Regions from separate parts of the Streptomyces sp. NBC_00016 genome, predicted to be linked through region 3. Evidence: riboswitches for the same ligand, from Rfam matches in the RefSeq annotation. Region 3 holds a riboswitch; each other region holds the start of a gene.

What was found. A riboswitch is a leader RNA that binds a small molecule or an ion and turns the genes downstream of it on or off. The one in region 3 is predicted to bind cyclic di-AMP.
Region 1: it holds a riboswitch for cyclic di-AMP, as region 3 does, so the genes downstream of both, OG933_RS23435 (M23 family metallopeptidase) here and OG933_RS25795 (transglycosylase family protein) in region 3, are expected to answer to the same signal.
Region 2: it holds a riboswitch for cyclic di-AMP, as region 3 does, so the genes downstream of both, OG933_RS12305 (M23 family metallopeptidase) here and OG933_RS25795 (transglycosylase family protein) in region 3, are expected to answer to the same signal.

Annotation. Positions count from the first base shown of each region.
Region 1 is NZ_CP108304.1:5,273,795-5,278,976, reverse strand. Features, by position in the region: gene OG933_RS23440 (aldo/keto reductase) at 1-219, opposite strand, end outside; gene OG933_RS23435 (M23 family metallopeptidase) at 482-1,504, opposite strand; cyclic di-AMP (ydaO/yuaA leader) riboswitch at 1,512-1,680, opposite strand; gene OG933_RS23430 (hypothetical protein) at 1,943-2,083, shown strand; tRNA gene OG933_RS23425 (tRNA-Met) at 2,065-2,138, opposite strand; gene OG933_RS23420 (dihydrofolate reductase family protein) at 2,210-3,337, opposite strand; gene OG933_RS23415 (MarR family transcriptional regulator) at 3,406-3,930, shown strand; gene ribA (GTP cyclohydrolase II) at 4,094-4,735, shown strand; gene OG933_RS23405 (NUDIX domain-containing protein) at 4,722-5,182, opposite strand, start outside.
Region 2 is NZ_CP108304.1:2,805,882-2,811,063, reverse strand. Features, by position in the region: gene OG933_RS12310 (M16 family metallopeptidase) at 1-1,296, shown strand, start outside; cyclic di-AMP (ydaO/yuaA leader) riboswitch at 1,499-1,667, shown strand; gene OG933_RS12305 (M23 family metallopeptidase) at 1,682-2,425, shown strand; gene OG933_RS12300 (GntR family transcriptional regulator) at 2,614-3,309, shown strand; gene OG933_RS12295 (HPr family phosphocarrier protein) at 3,536-3,817, opposite strand; gene OG933_RS12290 (GNAT family N-acetyltransferase) at 3,995-5,182, shown strand, end outside.
Region 3 is NZ_CP108304.1:5,806,862-5,812,043, reverse strand. Features, by position in the region: gene OG933_RS25810 (DUF501 domain-containing protein) at 1-18, opposite strand, end outside; gene OG933_RS25805 (septum formation initiator family protein) at 143-619, opposite strand; gene eno (phosphopyruvate hydratase) at 781-2,067, opposite strand; gene OG933_RS25795 (transglycosylase family protein) at 2,444-3,160, opposite strand; cyclic di-AMP (ydaO/yuaA leader) riboswitch at 3,164-3,350, opposite strand; gene OG933_RS25790 (transglycosylase family protein) at 3,556-4,581, opposite strand; gene OG933_RS25785 (cytochrome P450) at 4,787-5,182, opposite strand, start outside.

The DNA of each region.
Region 1 (5,182 bases), 530 kb from region 3:
CCACCTGCCGATGATGGTCTCGGACTCACCACCGCTGTTGCCGTCGATCCACGCCGTGTAGGAGTCGGCGGTGTCGACGAAGTTGCCGCCCGCGGCCGCGTAGGCGTCGAGTACGGCGAAGGAGGCCGTCTCGTCGGCGGTCCAGCCGAAGACGTTGCCGCCGAGGGAGAGCGGGAATACCTCGAGGTCGGAGGAGCCGAGCTTGCGAAGAGAAGTCATGCTTCGTGTCAACGGGCGCCGACGGCCCGCCCATTCCGGGCGTGACGCGAAGAACATGTGAACAGCACGTATGACCGGCGCCTGTGACCGGCGCCTGTGACCGGAACAGACCGGCAGCCCCGACGCGGAGGGCGTCAGGGCTGCCGGGTGGATCAGGATGACCGTACGAACCGGCTCACGGGGTCCGAAGGAACGGTTCGGGATTCCCGGCGGGCCGGCTCGGGGGCTCTGAAGGGACGACTCAGGGCTCCGGAGGGACGACTCAGGGGTTGAGGCCCTTGTCGCGCAGCCAGGCCGCCGGGTCGATGCCTTCGGCGCTGCCGCCCGGGTGGACCTCGAGGTGGAGGTGGGCCCCGGTGACGTTCCCGGTCGCGCCCACCCGGCCGATCACATCACCGGTGGCGACCTTCTGGCCGACACTGACGCTGATCGACGACTGGTGGCAGAACCACAGCTCGGTGCCGTCGTCCAGGGTCAGGATGGTGCGGTAGCCGTAGGAACCGGCCCAGCCGGCCTCGGTGATGGTGCCGCTGTGGACGGCCTTGATGAGCGTGCCCGTCGGCGCGGCGAAGTCGAGACCCGTGTGGTAGCCGGAGGACCAGAGCGAACCGGCCTGACCGAAGGTCGAGGTGATGGTGTACGAGGAGGTCGGCAGCGTGTACTGCTTGGCCAGCTCGGCCAGGCGCGCGGCCTCGGCCTTGGCGGCTGCCTCCTCGGCGGCCTTCTTCTTCGCGGCGGCGGCCTTGGCCTCCGCCTCCTTCTCGGCCTTGGCGGCGGCGTCGGACTCGGCCTTGGCGGCTGCGGCGAGGGCCTTGACCTCGACCTGGGACTGCTGCGACTCGGCCTGCGCCATGATCCGGCTGCGCAGCGCCTCGCCGGCGTCGGCGGTGCTCTCCTCGGTGTCCACGGCGGCTTCGGAGCCGAAGCTGGCGAGGGCCGGCGCGGCTTCCGGGACGGGCTCTTCGTCGGAGATGAGCGAGCCCACGTTGGGCAGGTCCGGCATCGAGATGGAGACCGGGGCCTTGCCGGTGTTGGCGCTGGCCATGCCACCCGCGCTGACGGCGGCTATGACGCCGACACCGAGAACGGTGGAGCTGCGGGCGAATCCGCCGCCCCGCTGCTTGGCGACGCGGTGCTTGCCGCGTACCGGGCGAGTGGACTCCGCGGTGGGGTTCCACTCCTCCCAAGGTCCCTCGTCGGGGCGGTAGCCGCCGTAGCCGAAGGTCTCGGTGGACCGCTGGCTGGGCGCGTACGGGGCCTCGGGGGCAGGCGGGTTGGACGCCACGCGGGCGCACTCCTTTCCTTCCGTCGCCTACCGGGTTAGCTGACGGGTTCGGAGCGGGAAGGTCTCCTACGCGCGTATACCGATCGTGGACTCTGCGAGTTCACGACGGCTTCCGCGTGATTCACCCCATGGTGGTGGTTCCCCGGTTCCCTTGCGGGATTCGGCACGTGCCGCACGGAGCCGACTCTGGTGCCGGCTGGGACGACCGCGCTGCGTTATCGAACGTTAATAGACCCGGGGGTGGGTTTCCAAGCTGTTCCTCTTGATCAACAACATTTCTGGCCTGGACTTTTGGGCTACCAGCGGTGAAAAACGGGCGAGTTGACCACGCCTCGACATGCCCCGGAAACGCTTCATCAGTCACGGAAGTTTTGATGGTGACTCAGTCGTTATGCGCAGGGCGGTCGACCGGTCACCAAGAGTGAGGAACAGATCGGAGTGGTCGACGCAGTTGAAGCAGTCGACGCAGTCGAAGTGGTCGAAGTGGTCGAAGTGGTCGAAGTGGTCGACGAAACACCGAAGGCCGGAACCCTTTCGGATTCCGGCCTTCGGTTTATCAGTAGCGGGGACAGGATTTGAACCTGCGACCTCTGGGTTATGAGCCCAGCGAGCTACCGAGCTGCTCCACCCCGCGGCGATGAACACAACTGTACGCCATCAGCGGGGCGGAAAGCACATCGGTTGATCCGCGGGGCCCCGGTGGCCTCAGAGGAGGTGGCGGTTCGGCTCCTTCGCCCGCTCCTCGTACTCCGGGAGCACGAGGACGTCGACACCCTGGGCCGTCAGCAGGCCGGTTCCGTCCGCCTCGGTGACGAAGGTGTCCGGCTCGCGCCAGGCCGTGACCACCCTGCGCACCCCCGCGTCGAGGATGAGGCGGGCGCACGGGGCCGGGCGGGAGGAGCGGCGGGCGCACGGTTCGAGGCTGCTGTAGACGGTGGCGGTGGGCAGCCGGGGGTCGGCGGGGTCGAGCTTCGCGAGGGCGGCCTCCTCGGCGTGCACGACCGGGTCGCCGGCCTCGCGGGAGTGGCCGCGCGCCAGTTCCGTGCCGTCGGCGGCCACGATCACCGCGCCCACGCTGAAGGCGGTCTCCGACGGCGGGCAGTCGGCGGCGAGGGCGCAGGCGAGGGCGAGCCAGTGCCGGTCGGCCGCGGCGGGCAGCGGTCCGGCACCGGGGGCGGTGGGCTCGTAGCGGTTCAGGACGACGTCCTCGATGCGCCGGGTCTCCACCAGACGCAGGCGTCCGCCCTGGTAGCCGCCCGGTCCGAACAGGCGGGGCGCGGCCGGGTCACCCACGAAGAGCGGGGCGAGGACGAGCTGGAGTTCGTCGGCGAGGCCCTGCCGGAGCAGCTGGGTGTGGATCGTTCCGCCGCCCTCGACCATGAGGCGCCGCACGCCGCGCACGTCGTGGAGGTGTTCGAGGAGGCGGCGCCAGTCCAGTTCGGGGCCGAGCGGGACGGCGTCCGCGGCGATGCCCAGCGCGTGGACCCGCTCGGCGCCCTTCTCCGTCGTGTACACGATCTTCTCGCCGCCCGTGTGCCAGAAGTTCGCCGCCGGGTCGAGGTCCCCTGAGCCGCTGACGGTGACCTTGAGGGGGTACGGCGGCAGCCCGGCGGCCTCGCGGGCGGCGCGGCGCTCGGGGGAGTTCACCAGGAGCCGGGGGTTGTCGGCGCGGATCGTGCCGGCGCCGATGAGGATGGCGTCGACGGAGGCCCGCACCTCGTCGACGCGGTCGAAGTCGGCGCGGCTGGAGAGGAGCAGGCGCTCGGGCGTGGTGTCGTCCAGATAGCCGTCGAGGGAGACGGCGGCGGACAGCAGGACGTACGGGTACGGCATCGGCGCGGCTCTCCCTGGGATGACGGGCAGGGCTTGGTTCAAGTTTGAAACAAACTTACACTGGGGGCATGACGACTCGCTGGCTCACCCCCGAGGAGCAACGCGCCTGGCGCGCGTACGTTGCCGGCTACCTCCTCCTCGAGGACGCGATCGACCGGCAGCTCCAGCAGGAGGCCGGCATGCCCCACCTGTACTACTCCATCCTCGCCAACCTCTCCGACATCCCGGAGCGGCGGCTGCGGATGACCGACCTCGCGGAGCGGCTGAAGATCACCCGCAGTCGGCTGACCTACGCGGTCTCCCGGCTGGAGAAGGACGGGCTGGTGCGGCGCGAGGACTGCCAGTGGGACAAGCGCGGCAGCGTCGCGGTCCTGACGGACGAGGGCATCACGGTGCTGGAGAACGTGGCGCCGGGCCATGTCGAGACGGTCCGCGCGGCCCTGTTCGACCGGCTCACCCCCGAGCAGGTGGGCCAGCTGGAGGAGATCTTCACGCAGGTCGCACGCGGGTTCCAGGAGAACGACGGCGGCGAGACGGCACCGGAGGACCTCCCGTGGCGCCGCCGCTCGTCGCCCTGCTCCGGCACCCCGTGACCGCCTGACCGCGGACTCGTGAGAGGCGTGAGGGGCGCCACAAACCAGTTGCTTCAAATTTAAAGCATGGGATAGGGTCACGACTCGTTGGATCTGCTTCAAATCTGAAGCACAGGGCGGCCCAGTGCCGCCTTGCCACCGTCCTCCGGACCCGGGAGACCGCATGCCCGACACCCCCGCCGCCACCCCGCGCGCCCGCGTCCGGGTACCGCTGCGCTTCCCCGACGGCTACTCCGTCGACGCCGAACTGGTCACCTTCCACGGCCTCGTCGACGGCCAGGAGCACGTCGCCGTCGTCCTCGGCGAGCCGGCGCCCGGCGCCACCCCCCTGGTCCGGCTGCACTCCGAGTGCCTGACCGGTGATGTCTTCGGCTCGGCCCGCTGCGACTGCGGGCCGCAACTGCGCGAGGCGGTCGAGCGCATAGCCGGGACCGGCGGTGTCCTGCTCTACCTCCGTCAGGAGGGCCGCGGCATCGGCCTCTACAACAAGCTCGACGCGTACGCCCTCCAGGACCAGGGCCTGGACACCTACGAGGCGAACGCCGCGCTCGGCCTGCCCGAGGACGACCGGGACTACACCGCCGCCGCCCAGATGCTGCGCGCCCTGGGCATCACGAGCCTGGACCTGCTGTCCAACAACCCCGACAAGGCCGGCCAGTTGCGCGACCTGGGCATCGAGGTCCAGGACCGGGTCCCGACGGGCGTCTTCACGACCCCGCACAACGTCCGCTACCTGCGCGCGAAGGTCCTCCAGACCCAGCACACGCTGCCGCTGGCCGACCTCACCGGGCTCAGCGTGGGCTGACCGCCGACGGCCCGAACGGGCCGTCCAGCGCGGCCCACTGGAGCAGCATGATGGTCTTCGCGTCCGCGATCGCGCCGGTGCGGACGAGGTCGAGGGCCTCGGTGAAGGGGAGTTCGACGACGGCGATGTCCTCGCCCTCGGCCGCCACGCCCGCCGTGTCGGCACCGGGGGCGGAGGCGTCGTAGGGGGCGGCGAAGAAGCTGAGGCGCTCGGTGACCGAACCGGGGCTCATGAACGCGTCGAAGACATGCTCGACGTCGTGCACCGCGCGGCCGGTCTCCTCGGCCGCCTCGCGGCGGATCGCCTCGCGCGGGTCGTCGCCGTCCAGGAGTCCGGCGGCGGCCTCCAGCAGCATGCCGTCCGGATGTCCGTTGACGTACGCGGGCAGCCGGAACTGCCGGGTGAGCAGGACGGTACGGCGGTCGGGGTCGTAGAGCAGGATCGTGG
Region 2 (5,182 bases), 3.0 Mb from region 3:
GCCAACGGCCTGACCGTGCTGCACTGCCACCGTCCCGGCCAGCAGGTCGTCGCCGTGGAGATCCTCCTCGACGCACCCCTGGACGCCGAACCGGCCGGCCTCGACGGCGTCGGCACGATCATGGCGCGGGCCTTCTCCGAGGGCACCGACAAGCACTCCGCCGAGGAGTTCGCCGCCGAGCTGGAGCGCTGCGGCGCCACCCTGGACGCGCACGCGGATCACCCCGGCGTCCGGCTGAGCCTCGAAGTGCCGGCCTCGCGCCTGCCCAAGGGCCTCGGTCTGCTCGCCGACGCCCTCAGGGCCCCCGCGTTCGCCGACAGCGAGGTCGAGCGCCTCGTCCGCAACCGCCTGGACGAGATCCCGCACGAGCTGGCCAACCCCTCCCGGCGCGCCGCCAAGGAGCTCTCCAAGGAGCTGTTCCCGGCCACCGCGCGGATGTCGCGGCCGCGCCAGGGCACCGCGGAGACGGTCGAGAAGATCGACTCCGCCGCCGTACGCGCCTTCTACGACAAGCACGTCCGTCCCGCCACGGCCACCGCGGTGGTCGTCGGCGACCTCACCGGTGTCGACCTGGCGGCGCTCCTCGGCGACACCCTGGGTGCCTGGACGGGCTCCTCGGCCGAGCCGCGGCCCGTGCCGCCGGTGACCGCCGACGACGCCGGCCGGGTCGTCATCGTGGACCGTCCGGGCGCCGTCCAGACGCAGTTGCTGATCGGCCGGATCGGCGCCGACCGGCACGACCGTGTGTGGCCCGCGCAGGTGCTCGGCACGTACTGCCTCGGTGGCACCCTCACCTCCCGGCTGGACCGTGTCCTGCGCGAGGAGAAGGGCTACACCTACGGTGTCCGCGCGTTCGGTCAGGTCCTGCGGTCCGCCCCGGACGGCTCGGGCGCCGCGATGCTCGCCATCAGCGGCTCCGTCGACACCCCGAACACCGGCCCCGCTCTGGACGACCTGTGGAAGGTGCTGCGCACCCTCGCCGCCGAGGGGCTGACCGACGCCGAGCGCGACGTCGCCGTGCAGAACCTGGTCGGTGTGGCGCCGCTGAAGTTCGAGACCGCCGCGGCCGTCGCCGGCACGCTGGCGGACCAGGTCGAGCAGCACCTGCCCGACGACTTCCAGGCCACGCTGTACCAGCAGCTCGCCGCGACCGGCACGGTGGAGGCCACCGCGGCGGCCGTGAACGCCTTCCCGGTGGACCGGCTGGTGACCGTCCTCGTCGGTGACGCGGCCCAGATCAAGGAGCCGGTCGAGGCCCTCGGCATCGGCGAGGTGAAGGTCGTGTCCGCGGAGTAGTTCCCGGCAACGGCACGCGCGTGTGGGGGCCCTGGTCGACGAAAGCGTCACCAGGGCCTCCGTATGTCCGAATTGAGGCGGAGGTTGCCCGTCTGCCCTGTGGGATGCGCTACAAAAACCGGGATCCGTTTGAGGATTGAAACCCGCGCCGCTTAGCGTCATCCGGGCTGTTCGTCAGGCAGTGCGCCGCAGCCGCGGCACCGGACAGTCATCGCCGAGTCCCCGTACGGCGCGAGCCAGGGGAGCCGGGGACCCACTTGTGAAGTCCCTGGGGTGAATCGGACGCCCGCGCGTGAACGCGAGGGGGTCCGTAGGAGACCTTCCTGCTCCGAACCCGTCAGCTAACCCGGTAGGCGAGAGGGAAGGAAAGGACACCCCCAACTTCATGGCGTTCACCTGCGCCACCGGGAAGCACCGTCGGCCCAGCCGGATGCAGCGCACCAGCGTCCGCGCGGCGGGCATCGCGGCGCTCACCACCACCGGTGTCATGGCCACCGTCGCTTCCACCCCGGCCTTCGCCGCCGAGCCCACCCCCGAGCAGACCGGGCTGATCCCCGTGGTCACCGCCGGCGAGTCCGTCGTCGAGCAGATCGACGACCAGGTCGCCGTGCAGAAGCACGCGGCCTTCGAGGAGGCCGCCCGGCAGGCCGCAGCCAAGAAGGCCGTGGAGGAGCGCGAGGCACGCGTGCGTGCCGCCCGCGAGGCCGAGCGCAAGCGCCTCAACACCTTCGTCTCGCCGATCACCGGCTCCTACGTGTCGACCAGCTACCAGGCCAGCAGCTCCCTGTGGTCCTCCGGCAGCCACACCGGCATCGACTTCCACGCGGCCAGCGGCACCACCGTGCACGCGGTCGGCCTGGGCACCGTCGTCGAGGCCGGCTGGGGCGGGTCGTACGGCAACCAGATCGTCATCAAGATGAACGACGGGACGTACACCCAGTACGGTCACCTGTCGTCCATCGAGGTGTCGGTGGGCCAGCAGGTCACCCCGGGCCAGCGGATCGCCCTGTCCGGCGCCACCGGCAACGTCACCGGCGCGCATCTGCACTTCGAGGCCCGTACCACCGCGGAGTACGGCTCGGACATCGATCCGGTCGCCTACCTCCGCACGCACGGCGTGAACGTCTGACGACCCACGGCGACAGATCGTCTTGCCCCGGCCCTCCCGGCCGGGGCTTTCGCCGTTTTCGAGGTCCTGCTGTCCAAAAAATATCCCTGGATTCCGGCCCGCCATCGGAAATCCCCGCCCATTGCAATAGAGTCACGGAACACACGTCAATCGTCGACGTTTCACGGGGATTAAGGCGGAGGTCCGTCATGCGTATTCCGGCGCACTCGGTGTGCACGGCCATTCGGGACGACATCGTCGCGGGTGTCTACGAGCGCGGCAGCCGCCTCACCGAGGAACTTCTCGCTCGCCGCTACGGCGTTTCCCGCGTCCCCGTCCGAGAGGCGCTGCGCACGCTGGAGGCCGAGGGTTTCGTCGTCACACGGCGGCACGCGGGCGCGTGCGTCGCGGAGCCGACCGAGCAGGAGGCCGCGGACCTGCTGGAGATGCGCATGCTCCTGGAGCCGCTCGGTGCCTCCCGGGCCGCCCAGCGGCGCACCGAGGCCCATCTGAAGGTGCTGCGCGGCCTCGTCCGGCTGGGCCAGGAGCGGGCCAGGCGGGGCAACAGCGAGGATCTGCGCTCTCTGGGGGGCTGGTTCCACGAGACGCTCGCCCAGTCCTCCGGGAGCCAGGCCCTGACGTCGATGCTCACCCAGCTGCGCCACAAGATCGCCTGGATGTACGCGGTGGAGGCCCCGGCCAACCCCGTGGAGTCCTGGGCGGAGCACGGCGCCATCGTGGACGCGGTGGCGCGCGGCGACGGCGAGCGTGCGCGGGCGATCACGGCGCTGCACACCGAGCGCGCGACGGGCGCGCACCGGCTGCGCTTTTCCGGCGGCCCCGAGCGCGCAGACCGTGTGAGGACTTCGCAACCTCCCGTAAACATGACGGGTCTGCGGCATTAACACGAGGGCCGTATACAAAGAGGGGATAATTCGCGGGGGATTATTTCTGCTGCCCGTAAAGGGAAATACGAAGGGCTCGCCCGATAATTCGGACGAGCCCTTCGGGGTTTAGCGGGACGACACCTTTGGGGCGACGAACACCGCCACCGTCAATTGAGCACCCCCGAGGGCGCGCAACCACCTCCGCGAGTGCGGCGGCGGCTCAGGCGCAAAGGGGGCTGCGCGCTCAGACGGTCTCGGGGAGCTCCTCGAGCCCCTCGGCGACCAGCTTCGCCAGACGGTCGAGGGCGACGTCGGCGCCGTCGGCCTCGGAGGCGAGGACGATCTCCTCGCCGCCCTGGGCGCCCAGGCCGAGAACGGCCAGCATGGAGGCCGCGTTGACGGGGTTGCCGTCGGCCTTGGCGATCGTCACCGGGATACCTGCGGCCGTGGCGGCCCGGACGAAGATGGAAGCGGGGCGGGCGTGAAGGCCCTCGGCCCAGCCGACGTTGACGCGGCGCTCAGCCATGTGATGCTGCCCTTCAGTGTTCAGGTTGTCTAGACCAGTGTTCCACACGTGAAGCGTGTGAGGGAGGGGTCGTGTGTCCCCTCCCGACGTGGTCGTCGGATCGCGGCCTCGATCCGACGAACGTCCTCCACAGACTGCCTCGCGCCGTTGTCGTACGCGAGCCGTACTCTGGGCCCCATGCAGAGCGCGTCGGACCGGCACGAGTACCCCGCCCACTGGGAGGCCGACGTGGTGCTGCGCGACGGCGGCACCGCGCGCATCCGCCCCATCACCGTCGATGACGCCGAGCGTCTGGTCAGCTTCTACGAGCAGGTTTCGGACGAGTCGAAGTACTACCGCTTCTTCGCGCCCTACCCGCGCCTGTCCGACAAGGACGTCCACCGCTTCACGCACCACGACTTTGTGGACCGGGTGGGACTCGCGGCCACGGTCGGCGGCGAGTTCATCGCCACCGTACGCTATGACCGCATTGGTGCCGACGGCATGGCCGCCTCGGCCCCGGCCGACGAGGCCGAGGTCGCGTTCCTCGTGCAGGACGCCCACCAGGGCAGGGGCGTCGCCTCCGCGTTGCTCGAGCACATCGCGGCCGTGGCGCGCGAGCGTGACATCCGCCGCTTCGCGGCCGAGGTGCTCCCCGCCAACAACAAGATGATCAAGGTGTTCACGGACGCCGGTTACACCCAGAAGCGCAGCTTCGAGGACGGCGTCGTACGCCTGGAGTTCGGCCTCGAACCCACCGAGCGCTCCGTCGCCGTGCAGCGCGCGCGGGAACAGCGCGCCGAGGCGCACTCCGTGGGGCGGCTGCTGGCGCCCGGCTCCGTGGCCGTCGTCGGCACCGGCCGCAGCCCCGGCGGCGTCGGCCGAAGCGTGCTCGGCAACCTCCGCGAGGCGGGCTTCACCGGGCGGCTGTACGCCGTGAACAAGGCCTTCCCCGAGGACCTGAAGGAACTGGACGGGGTGCCCGCCCACCGCTCGGTGCGCGACATAGCGGAGCCCGTCGACCTCGCGGTCGTCGCCGTCCCGGCGGAGCAGGTCCCCGAGGCCGTCACCGAGTGCGGCGAGCACGGCGTGCAGGGACTCGTGGTCCTCTCCGCCGGCTACGCCGAGAGCGGCCCCGACGGGCGCGAGCGCCAGCGCGAACTCGTCCGGCACGCACGCGCGTACGGCATGCGGATCATCGGCCCCAATGCCTTCGGAGTCATCAACACCTCCCCGGAGGTGCGGCTGAACGCCTCGCTGGCTCCGGAGATGCCGAGACCCGGCCGGATCGGCCTGTTCGCCCAGTCCGGTGCCATCGGCATCGCCCTGCTGTCCCGCCTCCACCGGCGTGGCGGCGGCGTCACCGGCGTCACCGGCGTATCGACC
Region 3 (5,182 bases):
CGGCGGGGGCGTTTCCATGCCTGTCTTTCTATCGGTTCTGGCCGGCGGCTCCGGCCACCGGCTCTGAGTACCGGCTCCGGGTACTGGTTCCGGGTACCGGCTCCGGCTGCCGGCTCCGGCTGCCTGTTGGCTGCCGGTCGGTTCACTGGTCGGAGGCGTCGGACTTGTCGACGCCGTCCCAGACGTTCGCGTACCAGGGGCGGTCGGTCGCCCCGAGGTCGGCACGGGACTGCCTGGCCGCGTCCGGATCGATCACGACGAACCCGGTCTCCCCCGGCAGCACGTAGTGCAGCCGCTGCCGGATCTGCTGCTCGGCGTAGGCGTCGTCCTGCCAGCGCGCCTTGAGGTCGCGCAGCTGCTCGACGCGTTCGCTGGCCTGCTGCTTCTCGCGCTCCAGATCGGCGATCTCGGCGCGCTGCGAGACGTACTGGCGCATCGGGTAGGCCAGGGCCACGATCAGCGTGCACAGGACGAGCGCGAGGAGCGCGGCGCGGCCGGTGAGCCGGGAGCGGCGGGCCTGGCGCTTGGTCTGGGAGCGGTAGACCCGGGCCGCGGTCTGCTCGCCGAGCAGCTTGATCCTGGTCGCGGTGGAGAAACGGTCCCGGTCCTTCACGGCCACTGCTTCCCGCCTCCCGTCTCACACGTACGTACGTCCCCGCACACGGTACGGGACCGGTACGGGGACGTACGTACGACTGGCGGAGCCTTGACCCGGTTAGGTCGGGCGCGGCGTCAGCCCTTGCTGTGCGCGAGGTCCGCGGAGCGGACGTGCGGGAAGGTTCAGCCCTTGAAGCGCGGGAAGGCGGAGCGGCCGGCGTACACCGCGGCGTCGTCGAGGATCTCCTCGATGCGCAGCAGCTGGTTGTACTTGGCGACGCGGTCCGAGCGGGCCGGGGCGCCGGTCTTGATCTGACCGCAGTTCACCGCGACCGCGAGGTCGGCGATGGTGACGTCCTCGGTCTCGCCGGAGCGGTGGGACATCATGCACTTGAAGCCGTTGCGCTGGGCCATCTCGACGGCGTCCAGGGTCTCGGTCAGCGAACCGATCTGGTTGACCTTGACGAGCAGGGCGTTGGCGGAGCCCTCCTCGATGCCGCGGGCCAGACGCTCGGGGTTGGTGACGAAGAGGTCGTCGCCGACGATCTGGACCTTGTCGCCCAGCTTGTCGGTGATGACCTTCCAGCCGGCCCAGTCGTCCTCGTACAGCGGGTCCTCGATGGAGACGAGCGGGTACGCGGAGACGAGCTCCTCGTAGTACTCGGTCATCTCGGCGGCCGAGCGGGACTTGCCCTCGAACTCGTACTTGCCGTCCTTGTAGAACTCGGACGCGGCGACGTCGAGCGCGAGCGCGATCTGCTCGCCGGGGACGTAACCGGCCTGCTTGATGGCCTCGATGATGAGGTCGAGCGCGGCGCGGTTGGACTCCAGGTTCGGGGCGAAGCCGCCCTCGTCGCCGAGGCCGGTGGACAGGCCCTTGGTCTTCAGCACCTTCTTGAGGGTGTGGTAGACCTCGGCACCCCAGCGCAGGGCCTCGGAGAAGGACTCCGCGCCGATCGGGGCGATCATGAACTCCTGGATGTCCACGTTGGAGTCGGCGTGCGAGCCGCCGTTCAGGATGTTCATCATCGGCACCGGCAGCAGGTGCGCGTTGGGGCCGCCCAGGTAGCGGAACAGCGGCAGGTCGCTGGCCTCGGAGGCGGCGTGCGCGACGGCGAGCGAGACGCCGAGGATGGCGTTGGCGCCGAGCGAGCCCTTGTTGTCGGTGGCGTCCAGGTCGAACATGGCCTGGTCGATCAGGCGCTGCTCGGTGGCGTCGTAGCCGACGAGCTCCGGGCCGATCTGCTCGATGACGGCGAGGACGGCCTTCTCGACACCCTTGCCGAGGTAGCGGTTGGGGTCACCGTCGCGGAGCTCGATGGCCTCGAAGGCACCGGTGGAGGCGCCGGACGGAACGGCGGCACGACCCGTGCTGCCGTCGTCGAGGCCGACCTCGACCTCGACCGTGGGGTTGCCTCGGGAGTCCAGGATTTCCCGGGCTACGACGACGTCGATGGACGGCACGAGCATCTCCTTCTTGGGATGTGACGCTGGTTGTGCGGGGCCCAGGGGCCTTGATGAGCCCTTGCTGAGCCTTGCGACTAGAGCCTAACCGCCCCGGGACCGTCGGCAGCCGACCGACCGTCCCGTGGACAGACAGACGGTACCTATTGTTTCCGCCCGGAACAAAGGGGGTGGCCGAGAAAAGCCGACAGGAAGTGACGAACGGGCAAAGAGAAACCCCGCTCCGGTGCGTACGGGGGAACACGCACCGGAGCGGGGGGCCCGTGGGGACGGGGGGTGACCCTCACGAGGTCTTCAGTGTGCCGACCTCGCATATGAGGGCGCTGTGGCTTCTCTGGGGGCCAGGTGTCACTTCAGGCGAAGTGACACATCGGGCGCGGTGTCACTTCAGGTGGAGCTGCTGGCCCGGGTAGATCAGGTCGGCGTCGGTGACGATGTCCTTGTTCAGCTCGAACAGCTTCGCCCAGCCGCCCTTGACCTTGTGCTTCTCGGCGATGGAGCTGAGGGTGTCGCCCTTGACGACCTTGTACTCGCCGTCACCCTTCTTGACCTTCTTGCCGGTCGGGGTGGTGACCGTCTTGGAGGCGGCCGGGCGGTCGGTCGAGCGGGAGGCGCTCTGCTCCTCGGTCGAGCGGCTGCTGGTGCTGCCGCTGTTCGACGAGCCGGAGGAACCGGAGGAGCTGGACGAGCCGGAGCTCGAGGAGTCGGCGCTCGAGCCGTTGTAGGCGGCGCCGGACAGGCCGGTGCCGCAGACCGGCCAGGCACCCTTGCCCTGACCGGCGAGGACCTTCTCGCCGATGGCTATCTGCTGGGACTTGGAGGCCTGGTCGGCGGTGGAGGCGTAGGCGGTGCCGCCGTACGCGGCCCAGGTGGACGCCGAGAACTGCAGACCGCCGTAGTAGCCGTTGCCGGTGTTGATGGACCAGTTGCCGCCGGCCTCGCACTGGGCGACCGCGTCCCACTCGGAGGCGGTGGCGGCGGAGGCGTTGCCGGCCGCCATCAGCGGGGCGGCGATGGCGACGCCGGTGACGCCGGCGAGCGTGGCGACGCGGGTCGCCTTGGAGGGACGGCGGTGCTTGCCCTTGGCGGAAAACAGCATGGTGGATCCCCTCACCGACGCCTGCGAGGTGAGCTGTCGGGTTCGGGCCGTGTGAGTTGCCCGGCCACTTCCTCGCCCGTCGGAGCACTGCTCCGTGGGAGGTGTGGCTTCACCCCAAGCCGTTCCGGTCAACCGACCGGTCCGGCACTTACCTTGGGTCCCCCGCTCCTGCCTACGGCGCTTGACGCGACGACTGTTCCCGGGTCGTCGCTGGCAGGATTCGGCGTTGCGACGGCCGGGGCCCGGGTTGCCGAGCGGCCTCGACCGTAGACACGCGATCGGCGGAATTTCAAAGACGATCAGGGCTTCTGAGACTCATCCCACACTTTCACCAAACCGGACATTCGGCGCGAAGCGTGACGCGAACTCCCGCTGTTTTTCTTGGGCTTTGCGCCCTATTCCACCCCTGTGTCGAGGGTCTGACCGGCGGCGATGTTGCTCGGGTCGACACCGATGAGGTCCCTGTTCTCGGCGTAGAGGGCGCGCCATCCGCCGTCGAGGCCAAGGGAGTCGGCGATGGACGCGAGGGAGTCGCCCTCCTGGACGACATAGGTGGCCGCGGCATGCCGCCCGGCGGAGGCGGCGGTGGTGCCGTCCACGCCGGCGTCGGTCGCACTCTTGGTCGCGGCCTCGTCGGCGGTGGCACCGCGGTGCTTGCCCGAGCCGAGGGAGCCGGTGTCGACCAGGCTCCAAGAACCTTCATCCTGTACATATTTGTCCGACTCGTCCGTACCCGGGGTCGCCGTGGTCGAGCCGTCGCCCGTCGAGCCGTCGCTCCGGCCGCCGGAACCACCGGACGTACCGGAGTCGTCCGTGGCGGCGGAGGAAGAGGACGAAGGGGAGGAAGCGGACGCGGAAGGCGAACTGGAGGAATCGGTGGACGAGTCGGACGATCCGGTCGAGGAGTCCTCGTCGGCCGTGGAACCCGAGGAGCCCGAGGATCCGGACAACCCCCGGGACAGGTCGGACAATCCGGAAGAACCAGATGAGTCGGACGAGCCGGAAGAATCGTCCGCCACGCCGGTGTCCACGTTCAGCGCGCCGTTCTCCTGGGTGAGCCCGGAGGTCAGCCCGCAGGTGCCCCACGCGCCGATCCCCTCGGCCGCGAGCACCTTCTGCGCGACGGCGATCTGCTGGCTGCGGCTGGCCAGGTCGGGACTGGTCGCGTAGTCGAGGCCGCCGTGCGCCACCCAGTCCTTCTGGGTGAGGCTCAGGCCGCCGTACTCGCCACCACCCTCGTCGGCGCTCCACGAGCCGCCGGTCTCGCACTGCGCCACCTTGTCCCACACCGTGCCGTCCGCCGCACTCGCGCCGGAGGCGGCGAGCAGCGGGATGGCGATGGCGGAGCCCGTCACTCCGGCCGCGACAAGGAGGGCCGGGGCCTGGCGGGGGCGACGGTGACGACCGTTCCCGGAGAGCATGCGAGGGGCCTTTCTCTGGACAGCACTGACCGGCGCGGCGGGTGAAATCGATGCGTCGCGCTGACGAGAGAACGTATCGGCAGACGATCACTTGTCACAAGTTAATGCCGCGCAGATCACGTGAAGATCACAGACTTGAGTGTTGGTCACCTTTACTCCGCCGAACGGTCACACTCCGGCTGACATCCGATCAGACGCGGATCGCTTATGGGCCGGAATGCACCGGAGTGAACTCGACCGGCAAAGTCCGCAGCCCGCGCATGATGAGCCCGCCACGCCATCTCAACTCGTCCGGATCCACGGCCAGTCGGAGATCGGGCAGCCGGGTGAGCAGGGTGGCCAGCGCGGCCTGGCCCTCCAGCCGGGCCAGCGGGGCTCCCAGGCAGTAGTGGATGCCGTGGCCGTAGCCGAGGTGCTGGTTGTCACGGCGGGACAGATCGAGGGTGTCGGGGTCCGAGAAGCGCGCCGGATCACGGTCGGCGGCCGCCAGCACCACGAGCACGGGGTCGCCCGGCGCGATGTCCTGGCCGCCGATGCGCAGCGGCTCGGTCGCGAACCGCCAGGTGGCGAGTTCCACGGGGCCGTCGTAGCGCAGGAGTTC